DNA from 3 places in the Telluria sp. RB2R28 genome. Region 1 is predicted to be linked to each of the others. Evidence: predicted binding sites of a transcription regulator. Region 1 holds the regulator's gene; each other region holds the start of a gene.
The links. The regulator sigma-54, encoded in region 1, starts transcription at its own class of promoters, with help from an activator protein. The targets are predictions, from matches to a motif close to TGGCANGNAANCTGCTTT.
Positions count from the first base shown of each region.

Region 2: AC56LV_RS23885 (pilin) is a predicted target of sigma-54. The motif match lies at 1,655-1,672, and genes of this name have one in related genera.
Region 3: AC56LV_RS17250 (PEP-CTERM sorting domain-containing protein) is a predicted target of sigma-54. The motif match lies at 1,891-1,908, and genes of this name have one in related genera.

Region 1 is NZ_JCASIK010000003.1:20,807-25,017, forward strand. Features, by position in the region: gene AC56LV_RS12360 (enoyl-CoA hydratase/isomerase family protein) at 1-812, opposite strand, end outside; gene hpf (ribosome hibernation-promoting factor, HPF/YfiA family) at 911-1,267, opposite strand; gene AC56LV_RS12370 (RNA polymerase factor sigma-54) at 1,342-2,826, opposite strand; gene lptB (LPS export ABC transporter ATP-binding protein) at 2,841-3,596, opposite strand; gene lptA (lipopolysaccharide transport periplasmic protein LptA) at 3,593-4,141, opposite strand; gene lptC (LPS export ABC transporter periplasmic protein LptC) at 4,187-4,211, opposite strand, start outside.
Region 2 is NZ_JCASIK010000010.1:30,101-34,311, forward strand. Features, by position in the region: gene sucC (ADP-forming succinate--CoA ligase subunit beta) at 1-539, shown strand, start outside; gene sucD (succinate--CoA ligase subunit alpha) at 559-1,440, shown strand; gene AC56LV_RS23885 (pilin) at 1,747-2,244, shown strand; gene AC56LV_RS23890 (S9 family peptidase) at 2,304-4,211, opposite strand, start outside.
Region 3 is NZ_JCASIK010000004.1:353,766-357,976, forward strand. Features, by position in the region: gene AC56LV_RS17240 (TolC family outer membrane protein) at 1-750, shown strand, start outside; gene AC56LV_RS17245 (sulfurtransferase) at 831-1,724, opposite strand; gene AC56LV_RS17250 (PEP-CTERM sorting domain-containing protein) at 1,954-2,640, shown strand; gene dnaE (DNA polymerase III subunit alpha) at 2,874-4,211, shown strand, end outside.

The DNA of each region.
Region 1 (4,211 bases):
GGTGAGCGCTGACGCATCGCGCGCAACGCCTTCTGCGCGAACGGCGTGTCGTCACCCTCGAGCGACGCCATGATCGCCGCCACCGAGTCCGCGCCAAAGTGCGCATCGATGCGCGCACGGTTGGCCTGCAATTCACTCTCGCCGGCATGCTGGATGGCGAACGCGCGGATCGCCGCCGGCAGATTCGCGCCCGGCGTCGCCTCGATCAGCGCGTGCAACGCCGCCAGGTCTGCGCCCGGCACGAACACGTCGGCCAGGCCCACGTACAGTGCGTCGGCCGCGCCGATCGTCAAACCGGTCAAGCCCAGAAACATCCCCAGTTGCCCCGGCGCGTGCGACAGGAAATGGCTGCCGCCGACATCGGGGAACAGGCCGATATTCACCTCTGGCATTGCCATCCTGGTGCGCTCGGTGACGATGCGCAGGCCGCAATCGGGCCCACCCTGCGCGATGCCCATGCCGCCGCCCATGACCACGCCGTCCATCAGCGCGATATACGGTTTCGGATAAAAATGGATCAGGTGGTTGAGCGCGTATTCTTCGGTGAAGAAATCTTCGAGCAGTGCGCTGCCGCCTTGCGGCGAGGCGTTGCCGACGTCGTGGAAGAAGCGGATATCGCCGCCGGCGCACAGCGCTTTTTCACTGCTGCTGGTGATCACGACGGCATCGACCGCGGCGTCGAGCTGCCAGTCGAGCAGGATCGTGGTCAGTGCGCGCACCATGTCCAGCGACAGCGAATTGAGCGCCTTGGGCCGGTCGAGGGTAATGATGCCGGTACGGTTGGCGATGCGGGTCAGGACGTGTTCGGGCATGGCGTGATCCATCGAAAGGAAACACGTATTTTACCGGCAGCGGGATGCAAAAAGGGCGTCCCGAAAAGACGCCCCTGGCGGTGGTGACCTGCGCTCGATCAGGCGGCAGCGACGTCTGCTTCGTTGACGTCCAGGCGTTTGATCGCTGTGCGGTTATGGTCTTTGAGCATCTGCTTGTGCTTCAGGATTTGTCGATCCAGTTTATCCATCAACATGTCGATCGCGGCGTACAGGTCTTGCGCGACGCTCGCCACGTGCAGGGTCTTGCCCGACACCTGGACATTGATTTCAGCTTTTTGCCTTTTTTCTTTTTCAGTGAGGTTATCGACGGCCAGGAAGACGTGGGTATCTATGACTTGATCGAAATGGCGAATAATGCGTTCCAGCTTATTCTGAACGTATTCACGGATGGCAGGGGTGACTTCGAGATGGTGACCACTGATGGTGAGGTTCATACACACTCCTTTGAAGATGTCACGTCGCTTGCACCACACAGGAGCTGAAGGCACAGACTGTATGAGCGGCGTTGTTACAAGGCTTTGCGGAGACTGACGGGGGGGATCTTGAGCGCTTCACGGTATTTTGCGACCGTCCTGCGCGCAATGACCATGCCTTGTTCCCCGAGCATTTCCGCGATCTTGCTGTCGGATAATGGATTCTTAGGGTCTTCTGCTCCTGTCAATTGTGCGATGAGCGCACGGATTGCCGTTGAGGATGCTTCGCCGCCCGCTTCAGTGGCAACGTGGCTACCGAAGAAATACTTCAACTCGAACATGCCGTGCGGGGTCAGCATGTATTTCTGGGTTGTGACACGAGAGATCGTGCTCTCGTGCAGACCTAGTGTATCAGCTATCTCGCGCAAAACAAGGGGCCGCATGGCAACCGCGCCATGGCTGAAAAAGTTGCGCTGGCGCTCGACAATCGCCTCGGCCACACGCAGGATCGTGTCGAAACGCTGGCGCATGTTCTTGATGAGCCACTTCGCCTCTTGCATCTGCGCGCCCATCTGGCTCTCGCTGCGGCCCTGCTTGAGCATCGTGGCGTACAGGCTGTTCACGCGCAGGCGCGGCATGACGTCCGGGTTCAGCGTGACCGCCCAGCCGTTCTTGGCGCGCCGCACGATCACGTCCGGCACCACGTAATCCGACACGTTCGACGCGAACGCGGCGCCCGGGTGCGGATTGCACTGGCGGACCACGGCCTGCACTTCGCGCAGGTCTTCGTCGTCGCAATCGAGCGCTTTTTTCAGTTTGCTGTATTCGCGCTGCGCGAACCACGTCAGGTAGCCTTCGACGATCTTCAGGGCCATGCGGCGCGTGACCATCGGCACGCCCGGCATGCGCCGGATCTGCAGCGCCAGGCATTCGGCCGCACTGCGCGCGCCCACGCCCACCGGGTCCATGCTCTGCACCATCGCCAGCGCGCAGCGCAGTTCGTCGAGGTCGACGTCGAGTTCTTCGGGCAGCCGCGCGTGGATGTCGTCGAGCGGTTCTTCCAGGTAGCCGTTGTCGTCGAGCGCGTCGATCACCAGTTCGGCCAGCGCGCGGTCGCGGGTCGACAGCAGCGTTTCGCGCACCTGTTCCATCAGGTGTTCGCGCAGCGTGATGGCGCACGCCTCCAGCTGCGGGCGGCCGTCTTCATCGTCGCTGCTGGCGCTGCCGGACGACGTTCCGCTGCCTTCGCTCCACTCGTTGTCGGGCCGGTCGCCATCGACCCCGCCACCTTCAGCGCCCTCGCCCTCGGCCGGCGCGCTGCCTTCGCCCTCGGCCTGCTGGCCCGGCGCCGGCGGCGCCTCGCCAGGTGCCGGCGCATTGTTGATGGCCCCATCGGCCAGCAAGCGCACCGAATGATCGAGCGGATCGTCGAGCCTTTCGAGCAGCGGGTTATCGCCCAATATCTGCTCGATCTCCTGATGCAGTTCGAGCGTGGACAGCTGCAGCAACCGGATCGATTGCTGCAGCTGTGGCGTGAGCGCCAGGTGCTGCGAAGTGCGGAGCTGAAGGGACTGTTTCATCAATTGAGTATGGCTTACATGCGGAAATGTTCACCGAGGTACACGCGCCGTACCGACTCGTCGGCGATGATATCGTCGGGGCGGCCGGATGCAAGCACCGCGCCCTGATTGATGATGTAGGCGCGGTCGCAGATGCCAAGCGTCTCGCGGACATTGTGGTCGGTGATCAGGACGCCGATCTTGCGCTCCTTGAGGAAGCGCACGATGCGCTGGATCTCGATCACGGCGATCGGATCGACGCCGGCAAACGGTTCATCGAGCAGCACGAAGCGCGGGTTGGTGGCCAGTGCGCGCGCGATCTCCACGCGGCGCCGCTCACCGCCCGACAGCGACAGCGCCGGGTTCTCGCGCAGCTTCTCGATCTGCAGGTCGGCCAGCAAGGTGTCGAGGCGGTCGCTGATCTCGGTTTTGGTGAGCGACTTGCCGTTGACCTTCTGCAGTTCGAGCACGGCGCGGATGTTTTCTTCCACCGTCAGCTTGCGAAACACCGACGCTTCCTGCGGCAGGTACGACAGGCCGAGCACCGCGCGGCGATGGATCGGCAGGCTGGTGATGTCGGTGCCGTTGATGCTGATCGAGCCGGCGTCCGACGGCACCAGGCCGACGATCATGTAGAACGAGGTGGTCTTGCCGGCGCCGTTCGGGCCCAGCAAACCCACCACTTCGCCGCATTCGACATCGAGCGACACGTCGCGCACGACCAGGCGCTTGCCATAGCTTTTCTGCAGGCCCTTGACGACCAGCGTGCTGCGATCGTTCAGTTCCGTCATTGCGTGCCTCCGGCCGGCGCACGCTTGGGCGCCAGGATCAGCGTGCCGCGCCCGCCGCCAACCTTGCTCTCGCCGCTGACATCATTGCGCACGGCGACGACTTCCTTGCGGTTGTCGTACGAGATGAACGGGCCGGTCATCTGGTTGGTCATCCGGTCGTTTTCGAGTTCCTTGACGACGGCGTTCGAGTACAGGCGCACCAGCTCCGAGCGTTCGTCGTATTCGATGCGTTCGGCCTGGCCTTCGACCCACAGGTTCGGGCCGCCGTCGCGCTTCTGACGGAACGTGGCGGGCTTGCCGTTGGCGGCGGTGAGCGTCACGCTCATATAGCCTTCGGGTGTCTCCCTGACGACGGCGCGTTCGGCCTTGACCAGCAGCGTGCCGCGGGTCAGGATCACGTTGCCGGTGAAGGTGCGTACGCCTGCGACGCCATCAAGGTCGCCGTTATCGTATTCGAGCGCCGCCTGCTTGAGCGAGTCGGCCTTTTCGGCCATGGCGGTCAAGGAAAGGAGTGAAAAGAAAGCGGCAGCAAAAAGTTTTTTCATTATGGTGCTGGTCCTGGGTTAGCACGCGCGCATGGCTGATGGCCTTCAGCGCTGGCGTGGCGGATAGACG
Region 2 (4,211 bases), on a different contig from region 1:
CTCTGGACGCCAAATTCAACTTCGACGCGAACGCCCTGTATCGCCGTCCTGAAATCGTCGCTTACCGCGATCTGGACGAAGAAGATCCAGCTGAAGTCGAAGCATCGAAATTCGACCTGGCCTACATCTCGCTCGACGGCAACATCGGCTGCCTGGTGAACGGCGCCGGCCTGGCCATGGCCACCATGGACACCATCAAGCTGTTCGGCGGCGAGCCAGCCAACTTCCTCGACGTCGGCGGTGGCGCCACGGCTGAGAAAGTGACCGAAGCGTTCAAGATCATGCTGAAGAACCCTGACCTGAAAGCCATCCTGGTCAACATCTTCGGCGGCATCATGCGTTGCGACGTCATCGCCGAAGGCGTGATCGCTGCATCGAAAGCCGTTTCGCTGCAAGTGCCGCTGGTCGTGCGCATGAAGGGCACCAACGAAGACCTGGGCAAGAAGATGCTGGCCGAATCGGGCCTGCCAATCATCGCCGCAGACACGATGGAAGACGCAGCCAAGTCGGTCGTCGCCGCTGCTGCCGGTCAAGCCTAATTGCTAAGGAAATAAAAAAATGTCGATTCTGATCAACAAAGATACCAAAGTAGTCACCCAGGGCATCACCGGCAAGACCGGTCAGTTCCACACCCGCATGTGCCGCGAGTACGCAAACGGCAAGGAAGCATTCGTTGCTGGCGTGAACCCGAAGAAAGCCGGCGAAGATTTCGAAGGCATCCCGATTTTCGCCACCGTTGCTGAAGCGAAAAAAGAAACCGGCGCCAACGTGTCGGTCATCTACGTCCCACCAGCAGGCGCAGCCGCTGCAATCTGGGAAGCCGTCGAAGCCGAGCTGGACCTGGCAATTTGCATCACCGAAGGCATTCCAGTCCGTGACATGATGGAAATCAAGGACCGTATGGCCAAAGCAGGTTCGAAGACCCTGCTGCTGGGCCCTAACTGCCCAGGCCTGATCACCCCTGACGAAATCAAGATCGGCATCATGCCAGGTCACATCCACCGCAAGGGCCGCATCGGCGTCGTCTCGCGTTCGGGTACCCTGACGTATGAAGCAGTTGCACAGCTGACCGCACTGGGCCTGGGCCAGTCGTCGGCAGTCGGCATCGGTGGTGACCCGATCAACGGTCTGAAGCACATCGACGTCATGCAGATGTTCAACGACGATCCTGATACCGACGCGGTCATCATGATCGGCGAAATCGGTGGTCCTGACGAAGCCAACGCGGCTTACTGGATCAAGGACAACATGAAGAAGCCAGTCGTCGGCTTCATCGCTGGCGTCACCGCGCCACCAGGCAAGCGCATGGGCCACGCCGGCGCGCTGATCTCGGGCGGTGCGGATACCGCGCAAGCCAAGCTGGAAATCATGGAAGCCTGCGGCATCACCGTCACCAAGAACCCGTCGGAAATGGCGCGTCTGCTGAAGGCCATGCTGTAATTCTGCCGATCTATTGATCGAAAGATAAGACGGGGAGCGTGAGCTCCCCGTTTTCTATTTGGTGCGCCGCTTTTTGTTGATACAGATCGCACGTGACAAAAATTGCCGCACGGCACTGACAAAAATTGTCATTCAGGGTGCCGTTTTTTGTGCTGAGACAGGGTTTTGTTGACTGCGGATTAATAAAATCGAGCGTTTTCCGTCATTTTTGGGCTGGCACAGCGCTTGCATATAAGAAAGCGTAGCAGTGAGCAGCACAAGATACGTAGGTCCACTTTTTTGAAATACTCACCCTGGAGATTTAAAATGAACTTCAAGCAAATGCCAAGCAAAAAAGCCGAAGGCGGCTTCACCCTGATCGAATTGATGATCGTCGTTGCGATTATCGGTATTCTGGCTGCAGTGGCAATTCCGCAGTACAGCAACTACACCATCAAGGCGAAGATCGCATCGGTGCTGTCGTCGGTCGCTTCGATCAAGACCGCTGTCGGTGTGTGCGCACAAGAAAACGGCGGCGCCTTGACTAATTGCAATGGGGGTGACAACGGCATTCCAGAGACCTTCACCACCAAAGAAATCGCGAGCGTCGCTGTCGATGAAGGCGAGATCTTGATCACTCTGGCTAGTGGTATCGGTACTGATGTCACTGGCACCATCACGATGAAGCCATCGACGGATGCCGAAGCCGCTAACTTGGTTTGGACCAACGAAACCACCGTCGCCAACGAAGTCGCTGCAGAAGCAATCACCAAAAACAATCCAACTGCTGCTACCACTACCCCTACTCCTCCAGCAGGCGGTTAATATCTTCAAGTAGCGCAGAAAAAAAGCCCGCTTCCCAGCGGGCTTTTTGCATTCGAGCCTTATTTTTTCGGCTGCGCCTTCAAATACTGATCCAGCCACCCGATGACAGTGTGATGCCACTGCACCGAGTTCGCCGGCTTGAGCACCCAGTGATTCTCATCCGGGAACACCAGCAGCTTGCTCTCAACGCCCTGACGCTGCAGCGCCGTGAACGTCCCCAGCCCCTGCGCTGTCGGGATCCGGAAGTCCAGATCGCCCTGGATCACCAGCATCGGCGTCTTCCACTTCGCAACGTGATGAACCGGATTGAAGCGCTCATGGTTCTCCGGCACCTTGTAGTAAGGCCCGCCGTTTTCCCAGTCCGTGAACCACTGCTCCTCGGTCGAGTAGGCCATGCCGCGCGTGTCGAACACGCCGTCGTGATTGACGATGCACTTGAACTCATCCGACCAGTTGCCGGCGATCCAGTTCATCATGTAGCCGCCGTACGATGCGCCCAGTGCGCAATCGCGTGAACGGTCCAGCCATGGGAACATCTTCACCGCCGCGTCGTAGCCTTTTTGCAGGTCGACCAGCGGCTTGCCGCCCCAGTCGTTGCTGATCGAGTCGGTGAACTTCTGGCCGTAGCCGGTCGAACCGTGGAAGTCGATGAACACGGCCGCGTAACCCGCGCCGGCATAGGTCTGCGGATTCCAGCGGTAGCTCCAGCTGTTGCCGAAGCTGCCTTGCGGCCCGCCGTGGACGATGAATGCCACCGGATATTTCTGGCCCGGCTGCGCATTCCACGGCTTCATCACGTAACCGTACACGGTGTCGCCATTGGCGCCAGCAAACGAGAACTGCTCCGCCTCGCCCCAGCGCACATCTTTCAGCAGCTCGGTGTTCAACGTGGTCAGTTGCTTCGGCTTGGCGCCCAGCTTCATCGAGAACAATTGCGCACCAGCGGACAGGTTCGCATGGGTATAGACCAGCGTATCGCGGCGCAGGTCGAAGGCACCCACGGCGCCGGTGTCGGTCAGCGGGGTGACCTTGCCGCCCGCCACGTCGATGGAGAACAGGCGATGCTGGCCGATGTCTTCCGCATCGACGATCAGCGCCTTGCCATCGGCGCGCCAGACCAGGCTGCCGGCCGAGCGGTCCCAGTTCGCCGCCAGCGGGCGCTTCTGGCCGGTCGCCACATCCATCAGCATGATCTGGTAGCGGTCGGCCTCGAAGCCGGGGCGCGCCATCGCCAGATAGGCCAGCGTGCGGCCATCGGGCGAGAACGTGCCCTTGGTGTCCCAGGCCGGATTGTCCGCCGTCAGGTTGCGTGGGGCAGCGCCGCCTGCGGCAGGCACGCTGTACAGGTCGAAGTTGGTCGACCAGGCTTCCGTCTTGCCGGCGATGCGGGCCGAGAATACGACCGTCTTGCCATCCGGGCTGAAGCGGTACTCTTCGCGGTCACCGAAAGGCTTCGAGGGCACGTCGCCGTCGAGCGAGCCCGACAGGCTGACCGGCTCGCCGGTGATCGCGCCTGCCGCGCCGATCGGCGCCGAGAACAGCACCGCATTGCGGTGGTCGCTCCAGGTATCCCAGTGGCGTGCGAACAGGCGGTCATACACCTTGCCGGTGGCCTTTTCTTTTTCTTTCGCATCGAGCCGGGCCTTGGTGCAGGCCAGGTCGGCGCAGTCGCGGAACACCGCCAGGCTGAACGCCAGCCGGTCGCCGGTAGGCGCGACGCGGAAGTTGTCGACGTCCAGCGGCAGGTCAGTGACCTTGACGGGCGCGCCGCCGGCCACCGGCTGGCGCCATACCTGCGACGAGCCCGAGCGCGCGGACAGGAAATACACAGCGTCGCCCGACGGCGACCATTCCGGATCGGCGCTGCTCGACGCATGGTCGGTCAGGCGCTGCGGCGTCGGCTTGGCGGCGCGCAGGTCGATCATCCAGAGTTGGGTGTTGCCGCGGTTCTTTTCCATGTCGGTGCT
Region 3 (4,211 bases), on a different contig from region 1:
CTGGCAGAGGCTGCGCTGATTGAAGCCCAGAACACGCTGGGGTCGGCGCTTGATACGCTGGCTGGTATTGTCGGTGGTCAGGTTGACACGCTGACCCAGCTCCAGCCAGGCTTCCGCGTCGAGCAAAAGGATGTGCTCGGCTACGACCGCTGGAAAGAAACTGCGCTGGCGCGCAATCCGGATATCCAGGCGCTGCAATTCAATGTGCAAATTTCTACCGAGGAAATCAAGCGACAGCGCGCCGCGCACTATCCACGCCTGGATGCGGTGGCGAGCTATAACCGTGGTATTTCCGATACCACGAACACCGTCAACCAGGATATCAAGACGCAGAGTATCGGCTTTCAGCTGAATATTCCGATTTATTCGGGTGGCGCGATCAGCGCATCGACACGCCAGGCGGCGGCCAACAAGGGCAGGACACTGGCCGAGCTCGAAACCCAGATCAGCCGTACACTGGTTGAGTTGCGTCGCCAGTACACGCTCACTGAAAGCAGCGTGCCGCGCATCGATGCATTGATCAAGGCGGTTGATTCGGCGCAGTTGCTGGTTACCGCCACCGAGCAAAGCATCAAGGGCGGCGTGCGCATCAACCTGGATCTGCTCAATGCGCAGCGCCAGCTGTCGATCGCGCAGCGCGACCTGGCTCAGGCGCGCTACGGCTACATGCTGGCGTCCCTGCGCTTGAAGGCTGCCGCCGGCACGCTTGGCCGCGATGACGTCAGGCTGCTGGCCGCGTACTTCCAGTAATCCGGCGGCGCCATTGCCGCACGTAAAAAAGGCCTACGAGCAACTAGCGCGTAGGCCTTTTTCAATGGTGCTGCGTGGGGTCAGCCAGGCGCGTTGCTGGCGTTGCCGGCGGCCACTGCGCTCGTGGTGGCATGTTTGCCCACGCAATGCGGACAAGACACCTCATACACATAATCAGGCGACAACTGCTGGCGCGGCGTCACGATCGCGCGGCAGGCGAAGCACTGCACGGTTTCGGTCGGCTCGAGCTTCGGATTGAGCGCGGTGCGGTAGTCGAACACGAAGCAGTCGCCCGTGTAGTGCGCGCCGCCGACGTCCTCGAAGTACTTCAGGATGCCGCCCTCGAGCTGGTACACGCGCTCGTAGCCGATTTCCTTCATGTGGATCGCTGCCTTCTCGCAGCGGATGCCGCCGGTGCAGAAGGTCACGACCGTCTTGCCGGCCAGTTCATCCCGGTGCTGCGCCGCGACCTCGGGAAATTCGGTGAACTTGTCGATGCGGTAGTCGAGCGTGTTCTCGAACGTGCCGACGTCGACTTCGAAGGCATTGCGCGTTTCCATCATCACGACCTCGACGCCGTCGTCATCGTGGCCCTGGTCGAGCCAGCGCTTGAGCGTGACGGGATCGACCGCTGGCGCACGGCCCAGTTCGGGCTTGATCAGCGGCATGCGCATCGTGATGATCTCTTTCTTGATCTTGACCAGCATGCGCTTGTGCGACTGTTCGGTCGACAGGCTTTCTTTCCAAGTCAGGTCGGCCAGGCGGGCGTCGCTGCGCACCCAGTCCAGGTACGTGTCGATGTGCTCGCGTGTACCCGACAAGAACATATTGATGCCTTCCGGCGTGAGCAGCACCGTGCCCTTCAGGGCAAGCTCGTTGCACAGCGCCTGGTACTGCGGGCGCAAGGTTTCCAGATCGTCGAGCGTGACAAATTTGTAGGCGGCGATGTTGACGTACTGTTGAGCGGAAGACATGGCGATAGAGAAGAAAAGCGGTGAACGGACAGGCCGATATTATAAGTCAGTCGGCCGCGCCAACCAGCAGGCAAGCGCCATATGCTTGTCGAATAGATTTACACCATTGCATCAGAGCATTGACTCTGATCAAATAAGTCATTGATTTTTATGGTAAGCACTTAGCTGGCATCAAGCTTGCTTATAGGAGGGCTGTGCTGTCAAACTTTGATCTACTAGGAAAACAACAATGATCCGTAATATCGCTCTGCTGGCCCTCTCGCTGACTGCTGGTGCTGCTTCGGCCGCTACCATTCCTGCTACCCTGACCTTCAACTCGGATAGCAACACTGCCTACACGAATGTGTTGCCGGCAGCGCAGAGCGGCAGCGTGCTGATCGACTTCAACTTCACCTACACGGGTGCCACGGTCGACAACAACGATTTCCTGGCCCTGTGGTTCGGCAATTCGAACAACATGTCCCAGGCCTACAAAGGCCCGAACGTCGGCTTCAAGGCAAATTGCGGCACGGGTGGCAGCTGCACCAACGACCTGTTCGCACGCCTGGGCGGCGAGAGCGGCCCTTTCATGAACAACAGCAATCTGATTGCAGGCACCACCTACAACATCTTCGCGAACCTGTACAAGGCCGCTGGCTCGACCACCTACAACCGCTTCGACATGTGGCTCAATGCAACGGCTGCCGAAAAGGCGTCGCTGACCGGCGCCGACCTGAAAGCAACCGGTAACTCGAGCCTGACGTCGTTCAACACGATCGGCGTTCGTACCCTGGGTCTGGACAAAGGCCTGAGCGTGAACGTGAATAACCTGCGCGTCAGCGGATTCGCGGCTGAAGTGCCTGAGCCAAGCAGCGTTGCCCTGATGGGTCTGGCGCTGGCTGGCCTGGCATTCACCCGTCGCAACAAGCGCGGCTGATTACGCAAGCGCGCGCAGGCGTCAGTCTGCTCGCCAGCGTCAGTCTGAAAACGTCGTTCCCTGCGCAAGCGGGAACGACGTTTTGCGTTTACCAGACAACGAGGCCGAGTCATGGCCCAGAGTCACAGCGCAGATTCACACGCCCGGGTCAACCGATGCCGGGAGATATTTCAGCAACCCCATTCTCGTTGGTCTACCCCATGCGACTGCCCGGGGCGCGGTAAAATGCGGGGATGACTTCCCCGACTTTTACCCATCTGCGCATCCACTCCGAATACTCCATCGTCGACGGCCTGGTCCGTATTGACGAGCTGGTCAAGGCGGCGGTCAAGGACGGGCAGCCGGCGCTGGCCGTGACCGACCTGGCCAATACCTTTTGCCTGGTGCGCTTCTACAAAGAGGCGCGCGGCAAGGGCGTCAAGCCGATCGTCGGGGTCGATGCGTGGATCACCAACGACGACAACCGCGACAAGCCGCACCGCCTGCTCATTTTGGCCAAGAACCACACCGGCTACCTGCAGCTGTGCGACCTGCTGGCGCGTGCCTGGCTCACCAACCAGCACAAGGGCCGCGCCGAACTGCGCGCCGAATGGCTCGAAGCGCTGGCCACGTCCACGTCGACCCTGCATCCCGAGCAGTCGCAGGCCAATGGCCTGATCGTGCTGTCGGGCGCGCATTTCGGCGACGTCGGCCAGGCCATCGAGAACGGCGACATCGCCCGCGCCGAAGCCAATGCCGCGCGCTGGGCGCGCGTGTTCCCGGGCCACTTCTATATCGAGATCCAGCGCGCCGGCCAGCTCAATCAGGAGCAGCAGGTGCGCCATTCGGTGGCGCTGGCCGGGCGCCTCGGCTTGCCGGTCGTGGCCACGCACCCGGTGCAGTTCCTCGACAAGGACGAATACATCGCCCACGAAGCGCGCGTCTGTATTGCCGAAGGCGAGATGCTGGCCAACGCCAAGCGCGTGCGCCGCTTCAACGAGAACATGTGCTTCAAGTCGCAGGCCGAGATGGCCGAGCTGTTCAAGGATTTGCCGGGGGCGCTGGCCAACTCCGTCGAGATCGCCAAGCGCTGCAACGTCACGCTCACGCTGGGCAAGCCGCAGCTGCCGAACTTCCCGACGCCGGGCATGACGATCGACGAGTTTTTGATCGCCGAAACCAAAAAAGGCCTGGAAGACCGCCTGCTGCAGCTGTACCCGAACGAGGCCGAGCGCGAGCGCGAGCGCCCGCGCTACGAGGCGCGCCTGGACTTCGAGAATCAAACGATCATCAACATGAAGTTCCCCGGCTACTTCCTGATCGTGGCCGAGTTCATCCAGTGGGGCAAGAACAACGACGTGCCGATTGGCCCGGGCCGCGGTTCGGGCGCGGGCTCGCTGGTGGCGTATGCGCTCAAGATCACCGACCTTGATCCGCTCAAGTACAACCTGCTGTTCGAGCGTTTCCTGAATCCCGAACGCGTCTCGATGCCCGACTTCGACATCGACTTTTGCCAGGAAAAGCGCGAGCTGGTGATCCAGCACGTGAAAGACCTGTACGGGCGCGATGCGGTCTCGCAGATCGCGACCTTC